DNA from 3 places in the Mesorhizobium sp. WSM4850 genome. Region 2 is predicted to be linked to each of the others. Evidence: predicted binding sites of a transcription regulator. Region 2 holds the regulator's gene; each other region holds the start of a gene.
What was found. The regulator LexA, encoded in region 2, represses DNA repair genes until DNA is damaged. The targets are predictions, from matches to a motif close to TGTTCNNNNTGTGTTCNG.
Positions count from the first base shown of each region.

Region 1: a site for LexA is predicted at 1,133-1,150, ahead of AC0L2Z_RS04220 (DNA recombination protein RmuC). Genes of this name have one in related genera too.
Region 3: a site for LexA is predicted at 1,519-1,536, ahead of ruvC (crossover junction endodeoxyribonuclease RuvC). Genes of this name have one in related genera too.

Region 1 covers NZ_JBVVPV010000002.1:255,182-260,203, forward strand. Annotated here, with positions in the region: gene AC0L2Z_RS04220 (DNA recombination protein RmuC) at 1-1,099, opposite strand, end outside; gene def (peptide deformylase) at 1,205-1,750, shown strand; gene AC0L2Z_RS04230 (hypothetical protein) at 1,845-2,150, shown strand; gene fmt (methionyl-tRNA formyltransferase) at 2,181-3,116, shown strand; gene AC0L2Z_RS04240 (GNAT family N-acetyltransferase) at 3,113-3,622, shown strand; gene truA (tRNA pseudouridine(38-40) synthase TruA) at 3,640-4,398, shown strand; gene AC0L2Z_RS04250 (hypothetical protein) at 4,551-5,022, opposite strand, start outside.
Region 2 covers NZ_JBVVPV010000032.1:69,410-74,431, forward strand. Annotated here, with positions in the region: gene moaC (cyclic pyranopterin monophosphate synthase MoaC) at 1-217, shown strand, start outside; gene AC0L2Z_RS24870 (molybdopterin molybdotransferase MoeA) at 217-1,422, shown strand; gene lexA (transcriptional repressor LexA) at 1,527-2,264, shown strand; gene AC0L2Z_RS24880 (ComEC/Rec2 family competence protein) at 2,258-4,714, opposite strand; gene gltX (glutamate--tRNA ligase) at 4,816-5,022, shown strand, end outside.
Region 3 covers NZ_JBVVPV010000013.1:58,514-63,535, forward strand. Annotated here, with positions in the region: gene AC0L2Z_RS15105 (AbrB/MazE/SpoVT family DNA-binding domain-containing protein) at 1-267, opposite strand, end outside; gene ruvA (Holliday junction branch migration protein RuvA) at 337-957, opposite strand; gene ruvC (crossover junction endodeoxyribonuclease RuvC) at 968-1,477, opposite strand; partial or broken gene AC0L2Z_RS15120 (LysR substrate-binding domain-containing protein) at 1,594-1,794, opposite strand; gene AC0L2Z_RS15125 (hypothetical protein) at 2,100-2,387, shown strand; gene AC0L2Z_RS15130 (DUF2200 domain-containing protein) at 2,633-2,983, opposite strand; gene rcdA (protease adaptor protein RcdA) at 3,396-3,926, opposite strand; gene AC0L2Z_RS15140 (hypothetical protein) at 4,327-4,731, opposite strand.

The DNA of each region.
Region 1 (5,022 bases), on a different contig from region 2:
CCTTCGACGTCGAGACGAGAATATCGTCGATATCCTTGGCCGACTGGCCGAAATGGCTCTGCAGCTTGCGCACCCGCTCGTCGAGGCGCGAGACATCCTCCATCAGCCGGATGACTTCGCCCTGGATCAGATGCGCCTGCTCGCGCATGCGGGCGTCCTTGAGAATCGCCTGGATGACCTGGATCGACAGCATCAGCAGCGACGGCGAGACGATGACGATGCGGGCGCGGTGCGCCTTGTGGACAATCCCCTCGAAATTCTCGTGGATCTCGGCGAATACCGATTCCGACGGCACGAACATGAAGGCGGTGTCCTGCGTCTCGCCCTGGATCAGGTATTTGTCGGAAATATCGCGGACATGCACCTCGATGTCACGCCGAAACGCTTGTGCCGCGACCTTCTGCAAATCGACGCCTTCGGCGGCACGGATGGCGTTCCAGGCTTCCAGCGGAAACTTGGCGTCGATGGCGAGTGCGGGCGCGCCATTCGGCATCTTCACCAGGCAGTCAGGCCGGCTGCCGTTCGACAGGGTCGCTTGGAATTCGTAGGCACCGTGCGGCAGGCCATCGGCGACGATCGCCTCCATGCGCGACTGGCCGAAGGCGCCGCGCGTCTGCTTGTTGGAGAGGATTGCCTGAAGTTGCACGACCTGGCTGGCGAGCGACTGGATGTTGCCTTGCGCTGTATCGATGACCGCCAGCCGCTCCTGCAGTTTGGCGAGGCTTTCATGCGTCGATTTCGTCTGCTCGGTCATGGTCTGGCCGAGACGGCCGGTCATCGCGTCGAGACGCTGGCCGATCGACTGCGTGAGTTCGGCCTGCCGCGCCCCGAACACTTCGGCGATGGCGCCCATGCGGCCCTGCATCTCGGCCTGGCTTGCCAGGATGCCGGCCATCCGCGCCTCGGCGTCGCGGGCGTGGTCGGCGGCTTCCGCGGCAGCCACCGCACGCGCCTTGGCCGAGCGCCAGAGCGCGACGACGAGCGCCACGAACAGGCCCAGGAACAGGACCGCGCCGAATGCCAGCGCGTGGCCGAGCGTGATCGTGGTGGCGCCGAGCCGGGCGATCGGTTCAGACAGGATGGTGGTCAGGTCGTTCATATCGGACAGCATAGATGATTCGGCCTGACGACACAGATCAAAACGTGAACGCCGCTGCAAATGCCCCGGTTGACGCTTTTCGTGCGAGGTCTTAGGTGAGACGCCATGTCGATCAAGCCGCTCATCATCCTTCCCGATCCCGTCCTGCGCCAGGTTTCGAAACCGGTCGAGCGCGTCGACGGCGCCTTGCGCAAACTGGCCGACGATATGCTGGACACGATGTATGATGCGCCGGGCATTGGTCTGGCGGCGATCCAGATCGGCGAACCGCTGCGCATGCTGGTGATCGACCTCGCCAAGGAAGACGAGCCGCCGGCGCCGCATGTCTTCATCAATCCCGAGATTCTTGAGAGCGCCGATCAGCGCTCGGTCTACGAGGAGGGGTGCCTGTCGATCCCGGATTACTATGCCGAGGTCGAGCGCCCTGCCGCCGTGCGGGTGAAATATCTCGATCGCGACGGCAAGCTGCAGGAGATCGAGGCCGAAGGGCTGATGGCGACTTGCCTGCAGCACGAAATCGACCATCTCAACGGCGTTCTGTTCATCGACCACATCTCGAAGCTGAAGCGCGACATGGTGGTGAAGAAGTTCAAGAAGCTCGCCAGGGACAAACCATCAGGCAGCAAGGCGCCGGGCAAGTTAGTGGGATAGGGCGATACTCGCGCAGTTTGATGCTGAACCTTTCGAAGATGTTGGCGGGACAGCGCCCCTCTACCCTGTTCCAGATCAGGAAATGGAGACGCCGATGAGCGACATGCTGATCAGAAATATTCCCGAACCCTTGAAGCGGGAAATCGAGCAGGCGGCGCGTAAGAGCGGCCAGAGCCTGTCGGGCAAGGCGATAGCTCTTCTGCGCGAAGGCATGGTCGCCGAAAGGCAAGCCAGGCTGGAGCCGGGTCTTTCGGCATGGGACGCTATTCGCGCGACTTTCGCTGCTGAAAACGCAATTGGCGATGAATTCGCCAAGATCATGAACGAAATCGAAGCAGAAAGGAAACGCGACTTCGGTCGCCGACCCGCAAAGTTCGCGACTTCGACTGAGCCGACTTAACGGCCAGACGAAGACCTGACCCGGAACAAAATGCCCTTGCGCGTCATCTTCATGGGTACGCCCGAATTCTCGGTGCCGACGCTGCGGGCGATCGCGGATGCCGGACATGAGATTGGAGCCGTCTACACTCAGCCGCCGCGCGCCGCCGGTCGCCGGGGGCTGGAACTGACGCCGTCGCCGGTGCAGCGCGAGGCCGAGCGGCTGGGCCTCGAGGTGCGGACGCCGGTGTCGCTGAAGAACGAGACCGAGCAGCAGGCGTTCCGCGCCTTGCGGGCCGATGTCGCCGTCGTCGTCGCCTATGGATTGCTGTTGCCCAAACCCATTCTCGAGGCGCCGCGGCTCGGCTGCCTCAATGGTCACGCGTCGCTGTTGCCACGCTGGCGCGGCGCCGCCCCTATCCAGCGCGCCATCATGGCCGGCGATACCGAGACAGGCATGATGGTGATGCGGATGGAAGAGGGCCTGGACACCGGCCCGGTGGCGATGGCCGAAAAATGCGCCATCGGCCCCGATATGACGGCCGGCGAACTGCATGATCGGTTGATGCACATTGGCGCCGCGCTGATGGCGGAAGCGCTGGCTCGTCTGGAACGGGATGCCCTGACTTTTACCGCACAGGCGACGGAGGGGGTGACCTATGCCAAAAAGATCGATAAAGCGGAGACGCGCGTGGACTGGACGCGGCCTGCTGGCGAAGTCCACCATCATATTCGCGGCCTGTCGCCCTTTCCCGGCGCATGGTGCGAGATCGAAATTGCCGGCCGCTTGGAGCGGCTGAAACTGCTTCGCTCGACGCTTTCGCAAGGCGCCGGCGAGCCGGGAGGAATTCTCGACGACCGGCTGACGGTCGCCTGCGGGTCAGGCGCGATCAGGTTGGTCGAAGTTCAACGTGCGGGCGGAAGGCCCATTGCCGCGCAGGAATTTCTGCGCGGGGCCAAGCTCGAAAAAGGAATGAAATTCTCATGAGCATGATGTCGATACGCGCGGCGACGCCGCGGGACCGCGAGGCGATCCGCCTGGTCGAGGAACACGCATTCGGCCAGCAGGCGGAGGCCGGACTGGTCGACGCGCTGGTCAGCGGCGGCGATGCCGTCGTCGAACTGGTGGCGGAAGAAGATGGACAGGTGGTCGGCCATATTCTGTTTTCGCGGCTTTACGTGCAGAACGGCGGCAAGAGCTTTCCGGCAGTGGCGCTGGCGCCTCTGGCGGTCGAGCCGTCATTCCATGGCACCGGCATCGGCGGTGCGCTGGTCCGCGAGGCGCATATCCGCCTGAAGGATGCCGGCGAGGTGCTGGCGGTGGTGCTTGGCGATCCCGCATATTATGGCCGCTTCGGCTACAGTCACGCGCGCGCCGAAAAATTCGAAAGCGAGTTCCAGGGCGAAGCGATGCAGGCGCTGGTCTGGGGCGAAGCGCCTGAGACCGGCAAGCTGGTCTACGCTTCGGCTTTCGGCACCGCGCTCGCCGCCTAACCTCATCCTTCTTAGGAATGCCGCGTTTTCGCCTCGACATCGAATATGACGGCAGCCTCTATGCCGGCTGGCAGCGCCAGGCAGACCAGCCTTCGGTGCAGCAGGCGATCGAACAGGCGATCGAGAAATTCTGCGGCGAACAGGTCTCGCTGCGCGGCGCCGGCCGCACCGATGCCGGCGTCCACGCGACCGGTCAGGTGGCGCATGTCGATCTCGTCAGGGCGTGGCCTGATGACAAGGTTCGCGATGCCGTCAACGCCCACCTGCAAACGGCCAAGGCGCGCATCGCCATCCTCAAGGCGGCTGTGGTGCCGGATAGCTTCGATGCGCGTTTCTCGGCGATCGGCCGCCACTATCTCTACCGCATCGTCAACCGGCGCGCGCCGGCGGCGCTCGACAAGGGCAAGATCTGGTGGGTGCCGAAGCGGCTCGACGCCGAGGCCATGCACGAAGCGGCAAAGGTGCTGCTGGGGCGGCATGATTTCACCACGTTCCGCTCGACCCAGTGCCAGGCCGACAACCCGGTCCGGACGCTCGACCGGCTGGATGTCAGTCGGCTGGGTGACATGATCGAAGTGCGAGCCTCGGCGCGCTCGTTCCTGCACAATCAGGTGCGCTCGATGGTCGGCTCGCTGAAGCGCGTCGGCGAAGGCGGCTGGACAATTGCCGATCTGAAGGCGGCGCTCGACGCGCGCGACCGTGCAGCCTGTGGCCAGGTAGCGCCGCCCGATGGGCTTTTTCTCGTTGGGGTAGATTATCCGAAGGCGTCCGGATGACGCGGCTAGATGTGCCGATCAGTCAGCGTCACTAGGCTAGGTCGTCCTGCCAATCGGCCCAGCCGTAGAACACGCGCACAATCACCACGCGCTCGGACTCTACAATGAAGGCGATGGTGACGCGGCGTGTGAATCCGATGATCCGAAGCTATTCAAGTCCCGGTCCCGCTCGGCGCACCGATGCCGAGCAGCGCCTGCAGCGCGAACAGAACGACCAGCGACGCCACGAACATTCCGGCGAAGACAGCGCTGCCGACAGCCGCGCCCCTGCCGATGGCAACGTTTGTCATCCGCCAGGTCAGGATCATCGACAGCGCGAACAAAAGCAGCGACGCCAGTACGGCGAACTCGTTGGTGGACGGCAGGAAAAGCCTGATCAACGCCGCTGGCAGCATCATCCAGGCGATGATCGCCGACGCCCAGTTGCTGGCGACGACATAGTGGACGAAGCGCCCGCCGATGCCGGCGCGCGGCGCGACGAGGGCAAGGCCGACAAGCGGCAACACCCAGACGCCGATGTCGACTGTCGCCAGACGGATCAGCATGCTGAAGCGTCCGGCGAATGCATTCGGATCGCCGATCTCGTTGGCGAGGCCGACCCAACCGACGATCAGCGCCGGTGCC
Region 2 (5,022 bases):
GCTGCCCGGCCTGAAGGTCACGGCGCTGGCCCGCGTCACCGGCAAGACCGGCGTCGAGATGGAAGCGCTGACCGCCGTCTCGGTCGCCTGCCTGACCATCTATGATATGGCCAAGGCGGTCGATCGCGGCATGGCCATCTCCGGCATCAGGCTGGTGGAAAAGACCGGCGGCAAATCCGGCGACTACAAGGCGGATGCCCAGGGGGCAGGCCAATAATGGCGCTGCTTGCGGTCGCCGAGGCGCTCGAGCACCTGCTTGCGGATGCTGCGCCCTTGCAGGCTGAAAGCGTCGCCCTGATGGATGCCGCCGACCGCGTGCTGGCGGAGCCGCTCATCGCGCTCCGCACCCAGCCGCCATTCAACGCGTCGGCCATGGACGGCTATGCCGTGCGGGCCGACGATGTCGCCTCCGTGCCCGCGAGACTTTCGGTGATCGGCATGGCGCCGGCCGGACGCGGCTTTGCCGGGACAGTCGGCCCGGCGCAGGCCGTGCGCATCTTCACCGGCGCGCCGCTTCCCGGAGGCGCCGACACCATCGTCATCCAGGAGAATGTCCGCGACCTCGGCGGCGGCATGGTCGAAGTGACCGCGCCGACGGTTGAAGGCCGCAACATCCGCCGCCTCGGGCTCGATTTCTCGCAGGGCGACATGCTGCTGGAGAAAGGCCGCCTGTTTGATCCGGCGGCATTGTCGCTGGCGGCGTCGGCCAACCACCAGCAGGTCCGCGTGGTGAAACGGCCGCTGGTCGCCATCATCGCCACCGGCGACGAATTGCTGCCGCCGGGCAGCGACCTTGGCCCCGGCCAGATCATCTCCTCCAATGCCTATGGCGTCGCCGCCGCGGCCCGCTCGGTCGGCGCCAGCGCCCTCGATCTCGGCATCGCCGCCGACCGCAAGGACGCGATCGCCGCGCTGGTGACAAAAGCCGTCGCCGCAGGCGCGGACGTCATCGTCACGCTGGGCGGCGCCTCGGTCGGCGACCATGACCTCGTCCATGACGTGCTGACCGGCGAAGGCATGGCGCTCGATTTCTGGAAAATCGCCATGCGGCCCGGCAAGCCACTGATGTTCGGGCGGCTGGGCGCCATCCGCTGCATCGGCCTGCCTGGCAATCCGGTGGCCAGCCTGGTCTGCACGCAGCTCTTTCTGAAGCCGCTGCTGGCGCGGCTCGGCGGCCGCGCCTTCCGCCAGGACATGCGTCAGGCGCGGCTCGGCGCCGCCATGCCGGCTAACGATCTCAGGCAGGACTATGTACGCGCGGTGGTGAAGGAAGAAGCTGGCACGCTTGAGGCAACGCCGTTCAGTATCCAGGATTCCTCGATGCTCAGAATGCTGGCCGACGCCAACGGACTGGTCGTGCGCGAGCCATTCGCTCCCGCAGCCGCAGCGGGCGCCGCCTGCAGCGTGCTGATGCTACGCTGAACAAAACGTCAACACATTCATTAAACTTTAAATGGTTGCGGAACACAACTGGAACAGATAGTGTTTGTTCTGGGTTTGTTTTTCTGATTCTGTTGGGGGTCGCGATGCTGACACGCAAACAACATGAACTGCTGATGTTCATCCACGAACGGCTGAAGGAAAGCGGCATTCCGCCCTCGTTCGACGAGATGAAGGAAGCGCTCGACCTCGCCTCCAAATCGGGGATCCACCGGCTGATCACGGCGCTGGAGGAACGCGGTTTCATTCGCCGCCTGCCCAACCGCGCCCGCGCGCTGGAGGTGCTGCGCCTGCCCGATTCGATCGCGCCGGGCCTCAATGCGGCGCGCAAATTCTCGCCGAGCGTCATTCAAGGCTCCCTTGGCCAGGGCGGCCTCGGACGCCAGATCAAGCCAGCGCCTTCGCGCATGCGTGCTGCCGGCAATGACGACGACGTCGTTGCCACCGTCTCCATACCGGTGATGGGCCGCATCGCTGCCGGTGTGCCGATCGACGCCATCCAGCACCAGACGCATTCGATCTCGGTGCCACCGGACATGATCACCGGCGGCACGCACTACGCGCTGGAGGTCAAGGGTGATTCGATGATCGAGGCCGGCATCTTCGACGGCGACACGGTCATCATCCGCAACGCCGACACCGCCCAGCCTGGCGAGATCATTGTCGCTCTGGTCGACGAGGAGGAAGCGACGCTGAAGCGATTTCGCCGCAAAGGTGCCTCTATCGCACTGGAAGCCGCCAATCCGGCCTACGAGACGCGCATCTTCGGGCCGGACCGGGTCAAGGTGCAGGGCAAGCTCGTCGGATTGATCCGGCGTTACTGAACGGCGGGCTTCCTGGGTTTCTCGGCCCTGCGGTATGGCGGCAGGCCCCTCGCCTCGCGCGAAAATCGCCGCTGCTCATGCCAGGGCCTATATGGCTGTCTGACGGCAAAACGGATTTCTGCGCGCGTTGTCGCCGATAGCGGATCGAAGAAGACGGCGGCACTGCCCATGCGAGCGAGCTGCCGTTTGGTGACGACGAGAACCAGCGGGTTGCGGCAGGGTTTGTAATAGGCTGTGGCATCGTCGATGACGATCAAATCCGCAAAGGCACAGGCCGGCCGCGCGGTTTTGCGGTTGTCGGCGAGCGCGATGAGCGCGCCGGACGGATGCCGGGCCAGGCACAGGCCGGCAGTGCAGGTGAAAGGCGCTCCCGGCGGCAGGTCGGCCGGATCGGCGATGTCGAACCGCACATCTCCTTTTTCGAATGTCTCCGGCTCGACGATCGTTGTTGAAACCAGCGCATGTTTCCAGTTGTCGGTGGTGAATTCGTTCGAACGCATCCGGTTGACGGCAAGTTCGCCGCCGCCGATCGGCAGCGCCACCAGATGCGCATCCTCCGAGATCAGCACGTCGGGGATGCGCGTCTCGGAAATCGTCAGCAGGCCGGCGAGCGCAAAGGGAAGTGCCGCAAGCCGCAGCCATGTCGTCGCCATCGTGGCGATGACTAAGGCGACCGTCACCAGCAGAACCGATTGCAACGAAATCAGGCCGACTGCATCGACGGGCGAACGCTCCGAGATCCATCCCGAAATTGCAATCATCGCCGTCAGGCCCTTGCCCATCATGTAGAGGAAAGGGCCGTCGAGGCCGAAAGGCATTGCCAAGGCGCTGAGGACCGCCAGGAACATGACGATCGTGACGATCGGCATGACGGCCAGATTGGCGAACAGGCTGAGCGGCGAGACGCGCTGGAAGTGCCAGATGGCGAAGAGCGCGGTGGCGCTGCCGGCAATGATGGAGGTCATTGCGATGGTGCCTGCCCCGGCGACGAGCTTGCGCGTGACGAAAGCGACCGGTGACCGTCGCTGTCGCGGCGCCTTGGCCTTGTCGGCACGATAGTCGGACCAACCGGCATAGGCGCCCACGAGAGCCGCAGTCGCGGCGAACGACATCTGGAAGCTTGCGCCGACCACCTCGTGCGGCGACACGACGATAACGGCGATGGCCGAAATCGCCAGGTTGCGCATGGTGAGTGCCGCCCGGTCGAACAGCACGGCGACAAGCATTACCGCCAGCATGATGAAGCTGCGTTCAGCCGCGACCACGATACCGGAAAAGATCAGATAGGCAGCGATGGAGACGAGTGCGGCAGCAGCCGCATATTTTTTGACCGGCCGGCGCGACGAAAAGTCGGGAAACAGCGCAAAGGCGCCGCGCAGCAATCCCATGACGGTGCCGGCGACAAGCGCCATATGCAGGCCGGAAATGGAGATGATGTGGTAGATGCCGGTGCGCCGCATCGATTCGTTTATCTCTTCGGGGATGCCGGCACGCACGCCGACGATCAGCGCAGCGGCAATCTCCCCCTCGGCACCACCGATGCTGTCCCTGATATGGTCGGCGATGGATTCGCGCGCCTTCTCGATCGACGAAGAAAGGCGTGCGGTTAACGGTGCATCTTCGGAGACGACGATCTTTGGACTGCCGAGGAAAAAGCCACTGGCACCGATACCGGCGAAATAGCTGTCAAAGGAAAAGTCAAAGCTGTCCGGTCTGACCGGGCCAGTCGGAGGCAGAAGCCTCACATAGCCGGTTGCCACCGAGCCTGCGGTCATCTCAGCGGGAATCTTGCGTGCCGACACCCTGACACGTTCGGGTGCATAACGCAGTGTCGGCCGGGCGGTCGACATCACATCGATGGTCAGCCTGATCCGGCCGTTCGCCATCTGGTCGAGCCTGACGACACGGCCGGTCAGCCGGGTCTGGATTTCCGAACCGAGCATCTTCGTTCCGGCGCGCCAGGTTTCAACCTTGGCGGCGAGCACACCAAGCGCGCACAGCAACGCTGCCATGAAGCACAGGTGCGTTTTGCGGCGTGAGCGCGTGACGGCCGCACACAATGCCGTAAGGACCACGACGGCGATGGGCTGGGCAAAGTCCGGTTCGACGGCAAGCGAAAAATAGACGATCACCCCGCATGCCAGGAAAACCGGCACCAGCAGGAAGGCGACGCCCCGGTCGAGTTCCAGGCCGGCTGCCGCGGCCACGCTGTTGCGGACACCGGATGGTGAAAGATGGCTGAGCTGTCGGCGAAAACGAATGACAGGGCCGGGTGCTGAAGCCGGTATCGGCGCCGGGCGATCCGGCGAAAGAGGTTGGATGCTCAGCGGCGACGCAGGCAGCGAAACGGGTAGCGACTCAGTGCGAGGAACGTCGGCAAACAGCGATCGTTCGCTGACGCTTGCGGTCGCGCCCTCGCTCTCGTCCACGCCGCGGCCTGGTCCAGCCATAGGGTTCGCCCCTTGCGCCCTTGACCTCCTATGCTACATGAACGCGCGACGCGCGAAAGTCCGCGCACCACATCCGTTTTCTGCGCTTGCCCAGGAGTTCCATGTCCGACAAGGTCGTCACCCGTTTTGCCCCTTCGCCCACCGGATTCCTGCATATTGGCGGGGCGCGCACGGCGCTGTTCAATTGGCTGTATGCGAAACACACTGGCGGCAAGATGCTGCTGCGCATCGAGGACACCGATCGCGAGCGTTCGACCGATGCGGCAACCGCTGCCATCCTCGATGGGCTCTCCTGGCTCGGCCTCACC
Region 3 (5,022 bases), on a different contig from region 2:
TCCGTCGTTTGACCGATCTCCGACAACATGCCGGCCGACCGCATCCCGCACTGCGGCGTCGATCTCCTCCAGCGTAGCAGGACCGCCAGGCGGATCTCCCAAGAATCCGGCGAGGTCGGCAAATCCGAGATTGCGCGGCGTTCCGATCAGAACACCATCCATGACCGTCCAGGCAATCGTATCGCCTGTCTTGAGTGACAAGGCGTCCCGGACGTCCTTCGGAATCGTGAGCTGCCCCTTGGAGGTCAGACTGGCATACGCACCCATATTCTTACTCCTGGAGAAAATTCTTACCAATTACATAGTAGTCGGAATTTTATTTTTCCAGCAACCATTTCACCGCGCCAGTTCCTTCAGCCCGAAGCGGATCAGCTTCGACGCATCCGCGTCCTCACCGGCGCTTTTCAGCGCCGCCGCCACCGCATTGGCGGCGGTATCGCGCGAATAGCCGAGATTGACCAGCGCCGAGACGGCGTCGGTGATCGGCGCCGGCGCGACGCCTTCGCCAAGCTCCTGCTTCAGGCCGATGGTGCCGGACGCAGCGCCTGCAAAGGCCGGCGCCTTGTTCTTCAGTTCGGTGACGATGCGCTCGGCCACCTTCTTGCCGACGCCGGGCGCGCGGCTGACCATGGCAATATCACGCAGCGCGATGGCATTGGCGAGATCGGCCGGCGCCAGCGTCGAGAGAATAGCCAGCGCCACCTTGGCGCCGACGCCCTGCACATTGCTCATCAGCAGCCGGAACCATTGGCGCTCCAGAACCGACTGGAAACCGTACAGCCTCAACATGTCTTCGCGGACATAGGTCTCGATGAACAGCACCACCGCCTCGCCGGGGGCCGGCAAGGCGGCCAGCGTGCGCGCCGAGCAGTGGGCGACATAGCCGACGCCGTGCACATCGATGATGCAGAAATCCTCGTCGATCTCGTCCAGCGTGCCTTTTAGCTTGCCGATCATGTGTGGTCCTTCATGCCAGCGCCGCCAACCTGTAGACAACACTCTGCCGATGATGCGCGTGGCAGATGGCAATGGCCAGCGCGTCGGCGGCATCGTCGGTGTCGAACGTCGCCTTCGGCATCAGCACCTTGACCATCATGTGGATCTGCTTCTTGTCGCCATGGCCGACGCCGATCACCGCCTTCTTGACGGCGTTGGGCGCATATTCGGCAACGACCAGGCCGGCCAGCGCCGGCACCAGCATGGCGATGCCGCGCGCCTGGCCGAGCTTCAGGGTCGCGGCCGCATCCTTGTTGACGAATGTCTGCTCGACCGCCGCCTCGTGCGGCATGGCGGCGTGCAGGATCTCGGCAAGCCCGTCATGCAACTGGCAAAGCCGTGTCGCCAGCGCCGCCTTGTCGTCTGAACGCACGGTGCCGGAGGCGACGAAGCGCAGCGAGTTGCCGAGGCTTTCGACGATGCCCCAGCCGGTGCGCCTCAGCCCCGGATCGATGCCGATGATGCGAATCGTTTCCCCCATCCGCCAAGTCTACCCGTGGCGGACAGCGATGCCAGCGAAATGTGAACAAACCAGAAACAGGTTCTGCTGCGTCCTAATAGGGCGTGAGCCAATCGCGCGGTTTAGATCCCCTCGCTTCAATTCCGATGTCGTAGCGCATCGACGATGACTTTGAACGCGGGAAGATTTTGACGACGGCTCGGATAGTAGAGGAAATAGCCTTCAAAAAACGGCGACCAATCGTCCAGAAGCTGAACCAGCTTGCCACGTGCGATGTGCTGCTCGACGATGTTCTCCGGGACGTAGGCGATGCCGTATCCACTGGCCGCCGCGCGGACAGTCTGGCCCGGCAGGCCAGATGCTTATCATCACGAGCGGTCAGGGCTGGGTGCAGGAAGAGGGCAGAACCAGCTAGCGCCGAGCAGCAGACGCGCTCGGCCGAAGAGTTTGGCACCTGTCGGTGATCGGTCGGGTCCCAAGCCAATTTCCCGCGCTCCACTTTACTGCAAGACGGTCAAATTTGAGCTTTCGCATTCATGTTTTGTCGAGCGTATCTCTTAGAGTCGCCTAAACCTTCTGGGCCGTAAGCTGTAACCGTGCTGAATCGCCGTCAGCGCCGATGACGACGAAATAGGAGAACGCAATGCCTCGCAATCACGTTGAACGTCTTGAAGAGTTCAGGGAAATCCTGGTCGCGACTCGACGCGAAGGAGTCCGTAACGTGCACCATACCCGCGACGCAATGCGGGCAAGCGGCTTTCAGATCGGGGACAGCGACGGCTCCAGCTACGGAGCCAAGCTAAAGGAGCTCCAAGAGGAAATCGAGGCAGTCGATCGCGCCATCGAAGACGAGAAGCGGCTGGCCTTGGGCCTTGAGAGTGCGGCTCAATCCCGCCGACCAATTAAGCCGAGGATCGTGAAGGGAACATAGAGTCGGGACGGCCCTTGGTGCCCGTCGCGTGGATTCGCCTGCGACATCGTGTCGGGCTCGTCGCCGCCGTGCTACAGAGCCCTGAACGTCATCCGTTGCCATCAAACGGGCCGGCCGAAGCCGCCCTGTGTCGATGTCGAATTCGCTGTGTCCATCATTGTCGATGCCGTCGCTACCCTCGCCAACGGCGTTCTTCAGGTATCCGATCTGAAACGGATCGCGGTCGATGCGATCGTGCGATCGCGTCATTTCCGCAAGATCTTCTCCATCGCCTTGCCCCTGGCAAGCTCATCGATCAGCTTGTCGAGGTAGCGGGTTTCCTTCATCAGCGGGTCTTCGATGTCTTCCACCCGGACACCACAGATCACCCCCGTGATCAAATTCCGAGAAGGATTCAGTTGAGGCGCCTGATCAAAGAAATCCTTCAGGCTGGTTTTCTTCCCCAGCTGGGCGTCCAGCCGCTTCTGGGTGTAGCCCGTCAGCCAGCGGATGATCTCATCAACCTCGGCTTTGGTGCGTCCTTTCTTTTCCGCTTTGGCGACATAGTGCGGATAGACGCTGGCAAAGCTCATGGAATAGATTCGATGCTCGGTCATTGCACCCCCTTATGCGGGCTGGACCAGAGGTTTGAAACAGCGCCGCAGATGTTCGATGCTGTCCGCGTCAATTCTACCCGTGCTCGTCGCCTCGGCAATGCTTTGATCGCGTCGATCGCATCCTGCGACGAGTCTATCCGGACTTCGTTATTGATCTTGCCTTCAACGGATGACCGGTCGCGCTACTCGGGCACAAGGTTTGGCTATCCTACCGGGCAATGCAAGATCTAGTGCCTGTCTAGGCTGCCACTGGGCAGTATGGGGACTAGTGAGCGCGTAAATGGCGCGTTTGCGCAATTATGCTCGAAACCAGCCCGGCGGCTTGCGGCCCCATTTCGGCCCAAACACGATTTGAGGATTGGCCCACAAAAGGACGCTCCTGGCGTTTAGCGGAGAATTATCGAGCAGTCTCTCAGCCGCGGGCGAAAGCCGTGTTGAGCAGCGTGATCTGATCGGAAACCGGATTGATGCGGCGGCCGGATGGAGCGGCCTCGGCCACGGCGCCGCCGTAGATTTCCTCGTCCATGCGACGCACCAGCGCCTGCAGGCGCAGCGAGCGGTCGATGAGGTCAAGAAAATCCTTGGGCAGCTCGACCCAGCCTGCGGCATCGTTGTTGGCGGAAGCGGTATCGAGACGCACCTTGGATTTTTCGGAAGCAACCTGATCGCGAGTCATCTCGCCGGAATTCGCGGCGCGCTGCAGAAGCAGCCATGAGGCGACCTGCATCAGCCTCGTGGTCAGTCGCATCGACTCGGCCGCATAGAGCGTCGCCGCCAGCCTGGACAGTTTCTTCGCCTCGGCCCGGCCCTTGCCGTCCAGATATTCGGCCGCCTGCTCGACCAGGCCCATGCCTTCCTGGTAGAGCGGCTTGAAGGATTGGGAGAAAACCCGGCGCTCCGCCAGCTTGATGGTTTTCGCGCTTCCCATCGAAGGATCGTTCATCGATACGCCCTGCACTTGCCTTACAGCCGGCCGAATCGGCGTCATCGCCGTCACGCCTGCACCCTATATGACCGAGGCTTGAAAATGCGCTTCGCCGCCGGTGAAGGCAAGCACATGTTTAACAAACGGTTAACGGCGGCGCAGCGGCACGGGCGACCGGCAATCCGGATCGCCGAAAAAAAAGAGCCGCGGATAAGGCGGCTCTCAGGAGTTTAACAGGGAGGCGTCAAACAAAGTGGCTCCAACCACTCGGTAAGAATCCAGATCACTGGATGCGCATAGTAAACGCCCGTAAAGCTTAATGAAGCCTTAACAGCGTGGATATTTTTTGAACAAGCGTCGCCCGCTGTGCCGTAACAGCACAACAACTCCAGGCTTTTTGGGGCCTAGACCTTTGGACTCAGGCCTTTTGCGTCTCAGCATGCCGCTCTGCCTTCCACGCCACCGGCAGCGCGATATAGGCGAACAGCAGCAGCCCCGCGTAAAAGCCCATCGAGGATGTTGCCACCAGCGGCTCGATCGCCGGGTTGCCGGCAAGCATGATGTAAAGGCCGATCAATAGGCCGGTGCCACTGATTGCCGTCAACCAGAAATGCACGGTGGCAAGCGTCTTTTCCGCGACTGCCGGAAACAGATGGTAGAAGAAGGCGAACACCGCCGACATCAGCCATCCGGCCACCATGATGTGGGCGTGGGTTGGCATCTGCGCATGATCTTTGCTGATCGCCATCTGCAGGCCGAGCGCCATTCCGACCAGTGCGTAGACAACGGCCAGCGTGAAGAAGTTTCGTGCTACCTTTTGCATTGTGTGCCCCGATTTGCCTTTTCCCGTCATGGGAATGGGTTGAGATCAGGCGGTCGCCCCGCCACCGGGTCCCCGGCATCGGCGCATTAGCATCGGCAATGTTTCTGGACGATGTCGCATCGCGCCCGACCCTTCCCCGGCGCTGCCACAATAGCCGAAAACGGCGGGACGCGCTTGCGCAATCCTCGAGCGGTTCCCTTCCGGCCGTGTCTCACAGGACGCCGAACAAAGCCGTCTCCCGCGCAACATCGTTCCGAAACAACGCTGCTGACGGCTCGGCTGCCGGCGGCT